DNA from 3 places in the Streptomyces sp. NPDC001348 genome. Region 3 is predicted to be linked to each of the others. Evidence: riboswitches for the same ligand, from Rfam matches in the RefSeq annotation. Region 3 holds a riboswitch; each other region holds the start of a gene.
What was found. Region 3 has a riboswitch for S-adenosylmethionine ahead of ACWC21_RS04875 (aminotransferase class V-fold PLP-dependent enzyme). Riboswitches for the same ligand answer to the same signal wherever they lie in the genome.
Positions count from the first base shown of each region.

Region 1: it holds a riboswitch for S-adenosylmethionine, as region 3 does, so the genes downstream of both, ACWC21_RS33685 (amino acid ABC transporter permease) here and ACWC21_RS04875 (aminotransferase class V-fold PLP-dependent enzyme) in region 3, are expected to answer to the same signal.
Region 2: it holds a riboswitch for S-adenosylmethionine, as region 3 does, so the genes downstream of both, ACWC21_RS33640 (putative leader peptide) here and ACWC21_RS04875 (aminotransferase class V-fold PLP-dependent enzyme) in region 3, are expected to answer to the same signal.

Region 1 is NZ_JBSFIK010000044.1:21,560-25,307, forward strand. Features, by position in the region: gene ACWC21_RS33680 (LLM class flavin-dependent oxidoreductase) at 1-1,097, shown strand, start outside; SAM riboswitch class IV at 1,453-1,561, shown strand; gene ACWC21_RS33685 (amino acid ABC transporter permease) at 1,885-2,865, shown strand; gene ACWC21_RS33690 (amino acid ABC transporter ATP-binding protein) at 2,862-3,659, shown strand; gene ACWC21_RS33695 (transporter substrate-binding domain-containing protein) at 3,721-3,748, shown strand, end outside.
Region 2 is NZ_JBSFIK010000044.1:12,208-15,955, forward strand. Features, by position in the region: gene ACWC21_RS33625 (hypothetical protein) at 1-505, shown strand, start outside; gene ACWC21_RS33630 (Acg family FMN-binding oxidoreductase) at 579-1,559, shown strand; gene ACWC21_RS33635 (hypothetical protein) at 1,648-1,821, opposite strand; gene ACWC21_RS33640 (putative leader peptide) at 2,169-2,285, opposite strand; SAM riboswitch class IV at 2,320-2,432, opposite strand; gene ACWC21_RS33645 (DUF1684 domain-containing protein) at 2,484-3,308, opposite strand; gene ACWC21_RS33650 (LLM class F420-dependent oxidoreductase) at 3,370-3,748, opposite strand, start outside.
Region 3 is NZ_JBSFIK010000003.1:287,133-290,880, forward strand. Features, by position in the region: gene ACWC21_RS04865 (rhomboid family intramembrane serine protease) at 1-583, shown strand, start outside; gene ACWC21_RS04870 (Lrp/AsnC family transcriptional regulator) at 580-861, shown strand; gene ACWC21_RS04875 (aminotransferase class V-fold PLP-dependent enzyme) at 925-2,301, opposite strand; SAM riboswitch class IV at 2,464-2,580, opposite strand; gene ACWC21_RS04880 (hypothetical protein) at 2,646-2,816, opposite strand; gene ACWC21_RS04885 (PRC-barrel domain-containing protein) at 2,844-3,200, opposite strand; gene trpD (anthranilate phosphoribosyltransferase) at 3,317-3,748, opposite strand, start outside.

The DNA.
Region 1 (3,748 bases), on a different contig from region 3:
TGACCCTGCTGACCGCGCTGTCCCAGGCGACCAGCAGAATCGGCCTCATCGCGACCGTGTCCTCGACGTACAACGAGCCGTACAACCTCGCCCGTCGGCTCGCGTCCGTCGACCATGTCAGCGGCGGCCGCGCAGGCTGGAACATCGTCACCTCGGCGGGCGCGGACGAGGCGGCCAACTTCGGCCTCGACGACCGTCCCGGCCACGCCGAGCGCTACGCCCGCGCCGACGAGTTCCTGAAGGTCGCCAAGGCACTGTGGGACAGCTGGGAGTCCGAGGCCGTCCTGGCGGACAGGGCCACGGGACGCTACGCCGACCCCGGGCGGCTGCACCGGCTCGGCCACCAGGGCAGGTACTTCAAGGTGGCCGGCCCGCTCAATGTCGAGCGTCCACCGCAGGGTCACCCGCTGCTCGTCCAGGCCGGCTCCTCCGAGGACGGCAAGGACTTCGCGGCCCACCACGCCGAGGCGATCTTCACCGCGCACACGACGTACGAGCGCGCGGCTGCCTTCTACGCCGACATCAAGGCCCGCACCAGGGCCGCGGGGCGTGACCCGGACGGCGTCATCGTCCTGCCGGGCATCGTCCCGTACATCGGCTCGACCGAGGCGGAAGCCCGGGCGCTCGCACGGCAGTTCGACGAGCTGCGGATTCCGGAATACGGGCTGCGCCAGCTGGCCGCCGTGTTCGAGACGGAACCGTCCGTCTTCCGACTCGACGCGCCCCTGCCGGACTTCATTCTCTCAAGGCCGAAGCTGGAGGGCTCCCAGAGCCGTTCCGACCTGATCATCGACCTCGCCATGCGCGAGCAGCTGACGGTTCGCCAGATCATCTCGCGGCTCGGTGGCGGGCGAGGGCACTTCGAGTTCGTCGGCACGCCCGAGCAGATCGCGGACACCATCATCGCCTGGTTCGAGGGCGGTGCCGCGGACGGGTTCAACATCATGGCGCCCGCCCTGCCGTCGGGCCTCGCTGCCTTCGCCGAACACGTTCTGCCGATCCTGCGCGGCAAGGGCCTGTTCCGCGAGGAGTACGAGGGCGCGACCCTGCGCGAGCACTACGGACTGCCGGTCCCGGTGAACCAGTTCCATGACTGAACCGCTTCCCGTGGGCGTTCCGCTCGCGACTCCTGCCGCTTCCACTTCCCGGAGCGGCGGGAGTCCGGCTGCGTTGCGGGTCGAGGGCCTGCGCAAGGCCACGAAGACGACTTCACCGCGGTGGCCGGGCTCGACCTGGACATGCCGGACGGCGCCTTCTTCGGGCTGCTCGGGTGAACGGCGCCGGGAAGACCACGCTGATCGGCTCGGTGCGCCCCCCGCTGCCAGTGCCTGGAGACCACCGGAGGGCCATCCGCATCCTGGACTGGACGGCCCACGCCGTCCGCCGGCCGTTCCACCTGCTGGACCGGCGTTGACACACGTTCGGGAAGTTGTCTTGACTACCGCACAGAAAGGTCATGAGCGTCAGCGACAAGCCCTGGCTTGCTGACCGGCAACCCTCGCACCGCGGTGGGGTGCCCCAGGTGACGACCCGGCCGATGAAGTTTCGGTAAGCGCGAGGCCCCTGGGGCCGGAACAGTGACGGTGACGCATGTACGCAGCTCCGAGGACGGCCGCACGCCGCTCCCGCGGCTGCGTACCGTCGTACGCGAACCTGCTCGTCGCCGACCGTGCCGTCGATCTGCTCCGCGTGAACAGCGCACTGTGTACCGCACCGGGCCGCGCCCGCTGTCGGGGCTGACACCTCCCCGCAGCCCCCGCACATCCTGACGAACACCGCGCCCGCGGTGTGCCGTTGCCCTCCCCGCCCCCGGAACCTCGCCGTCGTGTGCGTCCCCCCATGCCGCCGTGCCTCCGGGGTGCTCCCACCCAGCCGGAGCCCACCATGAGTGAACCCCCTGGTGCCACCGTCACCCTCGCCGATGCGCCGACCACCGACGTACCGGCAAAGCCCCTCACCCCCCAGCGAGTTCTTCCGCTGCGGCGGCCAGGCCGCTGGATCGTCACCGCGGTCGTGCTGGTCCTCGTCGCCCAGTTCGTACACGGGCTGGTCACCAACCCCTTCTACCAGTGGGGCCGCTGGAGCTACTGGTTCCTGCGCCCCGCCATCCTCGACGGCCTGCTGATCACCCTTCAAGTCACCGCTTACAGCGCGGTGCTGGGGCTTGCCGGAGGCATCGTACTGGCACTGGGCCGGCTCTCGAAGAGCCCGGTGCTGCGCGCGGTCAGCTGGACCTACGTCTGGGCGCTGCGCTCCATCCCGCTCATCGTGGTACTGATCTTCCTGTACAACTTCAGCGCCCTGTACAAGACGTTGAGCGTCGGCATCCCCTTCGGCCCGGCCTTCTTCTCCTTCGACGAGTCGAGACTCGCCACCGACATGGTCGTCGCGGTCGTCGGCCTCAGCCTCAACGAGGCTGCCTACGCGGCCGAGGTGGTCCGCGGCGGCATCCTCTCCGTCGACCAGGGCCAGCACGAGGCGGCCGCGGCGCTCGGTCTGCCCAAGGGGTACCAGTTCCGCAGGATCGTCTTCCCGCAGGCGCTCCGCTCGATCATCCCGAACTACGTCAACCAGCTCATCGGTCTGATCAAGGGGACCTCGCTGGTCTTCTACGTCTCCCTGCTCGACCTGTTCGGCTCCGCGCAGACCATGGGCTCCACCTACCCCGGCGACATCGTGCCGCTGCTGCTGGTCGTCACCGTCTGGTACCTGATCCTGACCAGCGTCGTGTCCGTCATCCAGTTCTACATCGAGCGGCACTACGCCCGCGGTGCCACCCGCAGCCTGCCGCCGACACCGTTGCAGAAGCTCCGCACCGGACTTTCCGACCTGAGGGCCCGTAGCCGCCGGGAGGCCGCCGTATGACCGCCGAGACGCTCGAAGCACTGGCGGACGTCGAGGCCGCCACCGTCGAGGTCCACGACGTGCACAAGTGGTACGGCACCCACCGGGTGCTGGACGGCGTCGACCTGACCGTCCGCCCCGGCGAGGTCACCGTCATCCTCGGCCCCTCCGGCTCCGGCAAGTCGACCCTGCTGCGGATCATCAATCACCTGGAGAAGCCGGAGATCGGTTACGTCAGCATCAACGGCGAACTGATCGGCGTGAAGCGGCAGGGCGACCGGCTGAAGGAGCTGAGCGAGCGGGCCATCCTGACCCAGCGCGGCCGGATCGGGTTCGTCTTCCAGAACTTCAACCTCTTCCCGCACCTGACCGTGCTGGACAACGTGGCCGCGGCTCCCGTCGCCACCGGCAGACTCGGCAAGCCCGAGGCACAGGAACTCGCCCGTGAACTCCTCGGCCGCGTCGGCCTCGCCGACAAGACCGGCGCCTATCCCCGCCAGCTCTCCGGCGGCCAGCAGCAGCGCGTCGCCATCGCCCGCGCCCTCGCCCTGCGCCCCGGCGTCGTCCTCTTCGACGAGCCCACCTCCGCCCTCGACCCCGAACTGGTGGGTGAAGTCCTCGCCGTCATCAAGGACCTGGCGGCCAGCGGCACCACCCTCGTCATCGTCACCCACGAGATCGGCTTCGCCCGCGAGATCGCCGACAGGGTCGTCTTCATCGACGGCGGCAAGATCGTCGAGCAGGGACCGCCCTCCGAGATCCTCGACAACCCCCAGCACGAGCGGACCAGGGACTTCCTCAGCAAGGTCCTCTGACCGCCGGCATACCAGACGCCCCCTGCACCACCCTCATCGACTTCAGCGACAAGGAACGGCCATGTCTGCCCACTTCTCCCGACGCAGCC
Region 2 (3,748 bases), on a different contig from region 3:
CGGGACGGGGAGCGGCGTCGCCACCGTTTCCCGTCCCGTCAATGTCACCCTGGCCAACCTGCGTATCCAGCCCGGCCGGATCGAGGTCACCAAGGGAACCGGGCTCAAGCCGAAGGCCACGAACAAGGACGCCCAGCGTCACGACCTGAAGGTCGGCGGCGGCCCCACCACCCCGCTCCTCTCTCGGGGGGAAAGCCGCACGCTCGACCTCGGGCAGGTCACCAGGAACCGCACCGCCTGGTGCACCCTGCCCGGACACCGCGCCGCCGGAATGACCCTCGACACCGTCGTGAAGACCGGCAGCGGGGAGACCACCGCTGGACACGACGGACAGATGTCCATGGCCGCCGGCAGCGGAGGCCTGGACCTCGCAGCCGCCTTCTCGCACGGCCGGAAGTCCCGCGACGCCTCACTGGCCCCGGTGGCCGGCGGAGCGGTGCACCGGATGCCCGGGCCGTCCGGTCCGCAGGGGGGGACGGACGGCCCTCGTCATGCGTCTGTGTGACGACCGAAGGTGGAGGACAGACGGGGAGCTCCGCACACCCTTGCGGCCCGTCGAAGGAGTTGAGGAGCCGCGCATGCAGACCCGGGAGATCGACGCCGGCGTGCTGGAGACGCTGATGGCCGCTGCCGTCGCGGCACCGTCGATCCACAACACGCAGCCGTGGCGCTTCGGGCTGCGGGCGGCCACCCGTTCCATCGAGGTGCGCGCCGACAACAGGCGAACACTGCCGCTGGCCGACCCCGACCGTCGGGCCCAGCATCTGTCCGTGGGCGCTGCTGTCTTCAACCTCCGGGTCGCCGTCGCGCACCTGGGCTGGGACCCCGTGGTCCGGCTGCTGCCTGATCCCGGGGAGCGGGACCTGCTGGCCACCGTACAGCTGACCACGCCTGCTGGGGAGTTGCCGGACTGCCGGTGGCTGTACCCGGCTGTCGAGCGGCGCCACACCAGCCGGATGCCCTTCACCGGTCGCCCGGTGCCCGAAGCGGTCGTGGCGGAGATGACAGCGGCCGCACAGGCCGAGGGCGCGCGACTGTGCGTGCCGGACTTCGCCGGCACCCGTCTGTTGCTCGGGCTGACCGCGGCGGCCGAAGCGCGCAACCAGGCCCGCCCGGCACGTACCGCTGAATCGCGCGCCTGGATCACCGCACCCGGTGCCAACGTGCCGTACGGCATCCCGCTCACCGCTCTCGGCCCACAGGACGCGGACGGGCGGATTCCGATGCGTGGTTTCACCGGCCGACTGCCCATACCGCACCCGCCTGACCAGCACTTCGAGCGCCACGCCCAGGTGGCCCTGCTGTGGACGGCCCACGACCGGCGAGAGGACTGGCTGCGGGCGGGGCAGGCCCTGGAGCACGTGCTGCTGACCGCGACCGCGCACGGGGTGCGCACCTCGATGCTGCACCAGGCGATGGAGTGGCCGGATCTGCGGGCGGCGGCCTGCCTGCCGCAGCGGCGCTGCTGCCCCCAGGGGCTGATCAGGTTCGGCTACGGACCGGACGGCGGCCGCACACCGCGTGCCTCCACCCAGACGGTGCAGCCGCATGGGGATTGAATGAGCCGGTGCGACTCCTGTGGAGGGGGGCGCTGGCTGCGGTGGACGGGAAGGGGCCGGGAGCACGACCGTAACGCGGGATGCTCGGTCAGTCCGTGCCGGGCGTGCCGGTGATCTCCCGGCCGGTAACCACCTCGGCCTCGATGCGCAGGAAGATCCAGTCTTGGGAAACCACCCAGGAGAGCGGTCCGGTCCAGGAGAGGGCGCTCGTGTTCGGCGGGATCGGTCTCCGCGGTGGCGCGGCCGGTCCGCGCACGGACACGCGGTCAGGGTGCCGCCGGATCTGGGCAGCCCGGTGCCGCTGCCTGCATCACCGCCGCCCGATCCGCAGGCGGTCAGCAGAACGCTGGTGGTCACAAGGGCGGTCAGTGCCGCCCACCGAGGGGTTCTGACGTGGGGAAGTGCAGTCACGGAGGGCTTCTCCTGCTCGTGTCGCCCGGCACGGTGGTTGCACAGGACATGTCCGTGCGTGGGCGTGCGGCCTCGGTCGGCGCGATGCCGACGCCGGGGGAGAGCTGTGCAGACAGGGAACGGGGAAGTGCGAGGATCAGGCGCAGACGGACGCGGCGAGGACCGGTGCCGGACCGCGACCAGCGCTGGGAAGGCCCGTCAGGCCTGACAGAGACAGCTGGTCGAGCGCTTGAGGTCGATGTGGCGCCGACGCGAGAGTCGGGAGAACACGGTGGTGCCGGCGAAAGAGGCGCTGAGTTCACCACCGTGCCGCATATCGGGCCTCCACCTGTCCCGCCCCGGTCACGGGGCCACGCGCTTGCGGGATTTTCGGTGATCCCGCCGGGCTCTCACCTGGAGCACCCCACCGCGTGGGAGGGTTGCCGGTCAACGAGCCAGGGCTTGATGCTGACACTCAATGCCGCTGTTGATCGTACGGAGAGATCTTGCCGTTGGTCAATGGCCGAGCCCGGCTCAGGAACCGCCGCGCTCGCGGGGGATCTTCTGGCCGGCCTCGATCGCCACCGGCAGCCGGTTCTCGGCCGGGGGCAGCGGGCAGGTGGCCAGGTCCGTGTAGGCGCACGGCAGATTTGCGGCGCGGTTGAAGTCCAGGACGACCGTGCCGTCGGCGGCGGGCGGCTCCAGGGCGAGGACCCGGTTGGCGGCGTAGGTGGTGACCCCGGAGGTCGCGTCGGTGAACAGCACCATCAGCCGGCCCGCACCATGGCCGGGGAAAGTGGTCAGCGACAGCGGGCGCCCGTCCAACTCGAACTCGACCCTGCCCGGAGCGTCGTACACGTGCTCAAGGCCCTCGACGGCGGCGCACACGGTGGTGGGTCGTGGCGTGTCGAAGGGGATGTAGCGGCCCGTCACGGCCCAGCGCGGGTCGGGGGCGTAGGCGGGTGTGCCGGTGAAGGCCGTGCGCAGCGGCGCGTCCGGGTGCCGGGGGCGCACGATGTCGTTGCCGCCACGCTTGGCGACCTCGACGACGGCGTCTCCCCAGACCGCGTCGACGCCGCCGCGTTCGGGAAGCACCCCGAAACGGTGTTCCCCGTGCACCGGCGTTCCGTCGACGAGTAGTTCCTCGCCGCCGTCGAGGTCCACGACGACCCCGTCGGGGCCGGTGCGCCACGTACCGGGCGCGTCCGGGAAGCGCTGGGGCCGGTCGTCGAGCCAGTGCAGGCCGGTGATCGCCAGGAACCCGTGCGGGGCGGAGAGCCGGGCCTCTTGGGCGCGGTACCACTCCAGCCAGTTCTCGGTGAAGGCACGGAAGTCGGTCGTGGTGGCCTCGGTGGTCATGGGTTCTCCTTCGTCACGGGGTGCAGGGGGCCCGGTCGGGCCGTCGGTCCGGCCGGCGTGTTCAGCGGGCCAGTTCACCGAGGAGTCGCCAGGTGCGTCGGCGGTCGGCTTCTCCCGCGATCTCGGTGCCCGAGAACACGACCTCGGTGGCGCCTGCGTCGCGGTAACGGTGCACCTCGGCCTCGACGGTCCTCTCGTCGCCGATCACGGCCAGGTCGGCGGCCCGTCGGACGCCGGACAGTCCGATGACCCGTGCGTAGGACGGGATCTGTTCGTAGAAGGCGAGGTTCTCCGTGGCCTTGGCCCGCACCGCCTCCACGTCGTCGGTGACCACGCCGGGCACCAGGGCCACGATCCGGGGCGCGGGGCGGCCGGCGGCCTCGGCCGCGGTGGTCAGGGCGGGCACGATGTGTTCCGCCAGGGTGCGCGGCCCCGCCAGG
Region 3 (3,748 bases):
GGCCTACTTCCGGCACTGGGGGGTGATCCCCGCCGAGCTGTTCGACGGCCCGGCCCGGACGGCCCTCACCCCGGCCACGGCGCTGTTCGTGCACGGCAGCTGGGTGCACCTGCTGGGCAACATGCTCTTCCTCTACGTCTTCGGGGCGATGACCGAGGAACGCATGGGCCGCGTCCAGTTCATCCTGTTCTACGTCGGCTGCGGCTATCTGGCGCTGCTCGGCTACGCCGCCGCCAACGCCGCCTCCGAACAGTCCCTGGTCGGGGCCTCGGGGGCGATCTCGGCGGTCCTCGGCGCGTTCCTCTACCTGTTCCCCGGCGCCCGCGTCACCAGTCTCCTCCCGTTCCTGTTCTTCCTCCCGCTGCGCTTCCCCGCCTGGATCGTCCTGCCCTTCTGGGCGGCCCTGCAGTGGCTGGCGGCGGGCCGTGCCCCGCAGGGCCCGGGTGTGGCGTACCTGGCCCACCTGGTGGGCTTCGGGCTGGGCTTCGTCCTCGCGTGGGTGCTGTTCGGGCGGGCCACCAGGGGCTGCCCTAGAGTTGAGGCCGCCCCAGCCCCGGCCCCCGAGGGAGAGAACCAGCCGTGATCACCGCGATCGTGCTCATCAAGACCAGCGTGGACCGGATCCCCGAGATCGCGGAGCAGATCGCCGCGCTGGACAGTGTCAGCGAGGTCTTCTCGGTCACCGGCACCTACGACCTGATCGCCATGGTCAGGGTGAGCCGGCACGAGGACCTGGCGGATGTCATCCCCGGCCGGATCAGCAAGATCCCCGGCGTGGAGGCCACCGACACGCACGTGGCGTTCCGCACCTACTCCCAGCACGACCTGGAGGCGGCGTTCGCGATCGGGCTGGACAGCTAGGACGGGCCGACGAGGGCCTCGTTTCGGCCGGAGGCCGCGTGGAGCCGGTTGCCGAGCCGGGGGTCAGACGGCCGGAACGCAGCGGCCGTCCTCGGTCCGGTAGCGCCACTTGGCACCGTCCCGCACCAGTTCCTTCACCGCGGACACGAACCGCTCCACGTGCTCGTCCGGTGTGCCCGCGCCGAAGCTGACCCGGACGGCGTTGAGGGACTTCTCGCCGGGCGCCGCCTCGGGGGCGCCGCACTCGCCCTGCGTCTGCGGGTCGCTGCCCAGCAGGGTGCGGACCAGGGGGTGGGCGCAGAACAGGCCGTCGCGGACGCCGATGCCGTACTCCGCGGAGAGCGCGGCGGCGAAGTGGGAGCTGTTCCAGCCCTCGACGACGAAGGAGATGACGCCGACGCGCGGGGCGTCGTCGCCGAAGAGGGACAGCACCCGGACCTCGGGGACCTCCGCCAGGCCCGCGCGGACCTCGGCGATCAGGTGCTGCTCGCGGGCGACCAGGCTCTCGAAGCCCGCCTCGGTGAGCGCCTTGCAGGCCGAGGCGATGGAGTAGGCGCCGATGACGTTCGGGGAGCCGGCCTCGTGGCGGGCGGCGCTGTCGTGCCACTCCACCTCCACTCCCCCGTCGTCGCGCCGGGTGACCTTGCGGCTGGCGCCGCCGCCCGCGAGGTACGGCTCGGCCGCGCGCAGCCAGTCGGCACGGCCGGCCAGCACACCGGAGCCGAACGGGGCGTACAGCTTGTGCCCGGAGAACGCGACCCAGTCGACGTCCAGCTCCCTGAGGCTCACCGGGTGGTGCGGGGCCAGCTGGGCGGCGTCCAGGACGATCCGGGCGCCGTGCGCGTGGGCGGCGGCGGCCAGTTCGCGGACCGGCCAGAGCTCACCGGTGACGTTGGAGGCGCCGGTCACGCACACCAGGGCCGGGCCGTGGCCCCCTCCGGTCGGTACAGGGCGGCCGGCGAGGGCCCGCTCGAGGGTCTCCACGGCCTGCCGCGGGGTGCGGGGGGCGTCGAGGTAGGTGACCCGGGCGTCCTGCCAGGGCAGCAGGGAGGCGTGGTGCTCGGTCTCGAAGACGAAGACCTGGCAGCCCGCGGGGAGCGCGCGGGCGAGGAGGTTCAGGGAGTCCGTGGTCGACCGGGTGAAGACGACCTGGTCGTCCGCCCGGCAGTCGAGGAACTCGGCGACCGTGGCGCGGGCGTTCTCGAAGAGGTCGGTGGACAGCTGCGAGAGGTAGCCGGCGCCCCGGTGCACGCTGCCGTAGTAGGGGGCGTACGCGGCCACGTCGTCCCAGACCCGCTGGAGCGCGGGGGCGCTGGCCGCGTAGTCGAGCGCGGCGTAGGCGACCTCCCCACCGGTGACGAGCGGGACGGTGACGTCCCGGCCGAGAACGGGCAGCGGGGCACAGAGGGACTGGTCGGCGGCAACGGTGCGGACGGACATGGGTGTACTCCTGTGAAGGCAGGCGGAACTCACCGCACGAGCGGACGGCGCTCAAGCACGGATGAGGTGAAAAGGGGGATGCGGAGGCGGGGCTCGACGCCCTAGCGCATTCGCTTGCTCACAGAAGGCTCCCTCGACGACCAGGACCCCTGGCTTGCGAGGGGTCCGCGCTTGCCGCGGACCTCGCTGCCCACGGCCTGGTCTTCACCCGGGGCACCCCGCCACGGACGGAGGGTTGCCGGACAGTCGGCCGGGGCCGAATGACTGTCACTCATGACCTGGTCACAGAAGTTACGTGGCTGATCACCGGCCCGCAACTCATGTCCGGATGGCGGACGGGAGTCTCACCGCACGACGTGGTGCCCGTGGTGCCGGGACCAGCGCACGCCGAACAGCACCAGGTCGGCCACCAGGATCACCGCACCGATGACCAGGAGGTAGAACAGCCCCTGTGCCGCCACGCCGATGAGCCCCAGGATGACGGCCACGAGGATCAGGAACAGGAAGAGCGCCATGGGTGACCGCCTCCTCCGACGGGCCGGTCAGCCGCGCGCCAGCCGGCGCCCGCGTTGGACATCGGCCTCGTAGGGCCTGTCGTAGTGTTCGTAGATCTCGTGCTCCCGCTCGACCGGCAGGACGTCGTCCATGCCGATGGACGGTGCCTTCTTCACCTGCCCCCTGGAGTGGGCCACCTTCACGTACCCGGGACCGAGGGTCGCCTCGTCGAGGGGGACGAAGACGAGCCGGTGCCGGGTCGGCAGTCCGGTGCGGACGGTGACCATGGCAGGAGTGTCGGTGGTGGTGTCCACGTAGACCGCTTCCAGGGCACCGATCTTGCGGCCCCTGGGATCGATCACGTCACGGTTGCGCCACTCGCGGATATCGGCTGAGTGGATCATGCCTCGCTCCTTGCGGCCCGTGTCCCCGGGCACCCCACGCCGAGACGGAGCAGCCGCGGGGCCACGTTTTCACAGTTTCACTCTACTCCCGCGGCTGCTCCCCGTCGGGGCAGTCCCTACGCGTTGCTCGCCGCCACCCAGCGGTCGAGGGTCCGCCTGGCCGCCCCGGAGTCGATCGACTCGGCCGCCTTGCGCATCCCGGCACGCAACTGCTCGGCCAGCGGTTCTCCCGTCGGGTCCAGGGCCACCAGCGCCGCCGCCGAGTTCAGCAGGACGGCGTCGCGGACGGGCCCGGTCTCGCCGTCGAGCAGACGCAGCGCCACCTCGGCGTTGTACGACGGGTCGCCGCCGCGCAGCGCCTCCACCGGCACCAGTTGGATGCCGACGTCCCGCGGGTCGAAGGTCTCCTCGGTGACCTTGCCGTCCCTGACCACCCAGACGTGGGAGGTGGAGGTCGTGGTCAGCTCGTCGAGGCCGTCGTCACCGCGGAAGACGAGGGAGGAGTTGCCGCGTCCGGCCAGGACGCCCGCGATCATCGGCGCCAGGCG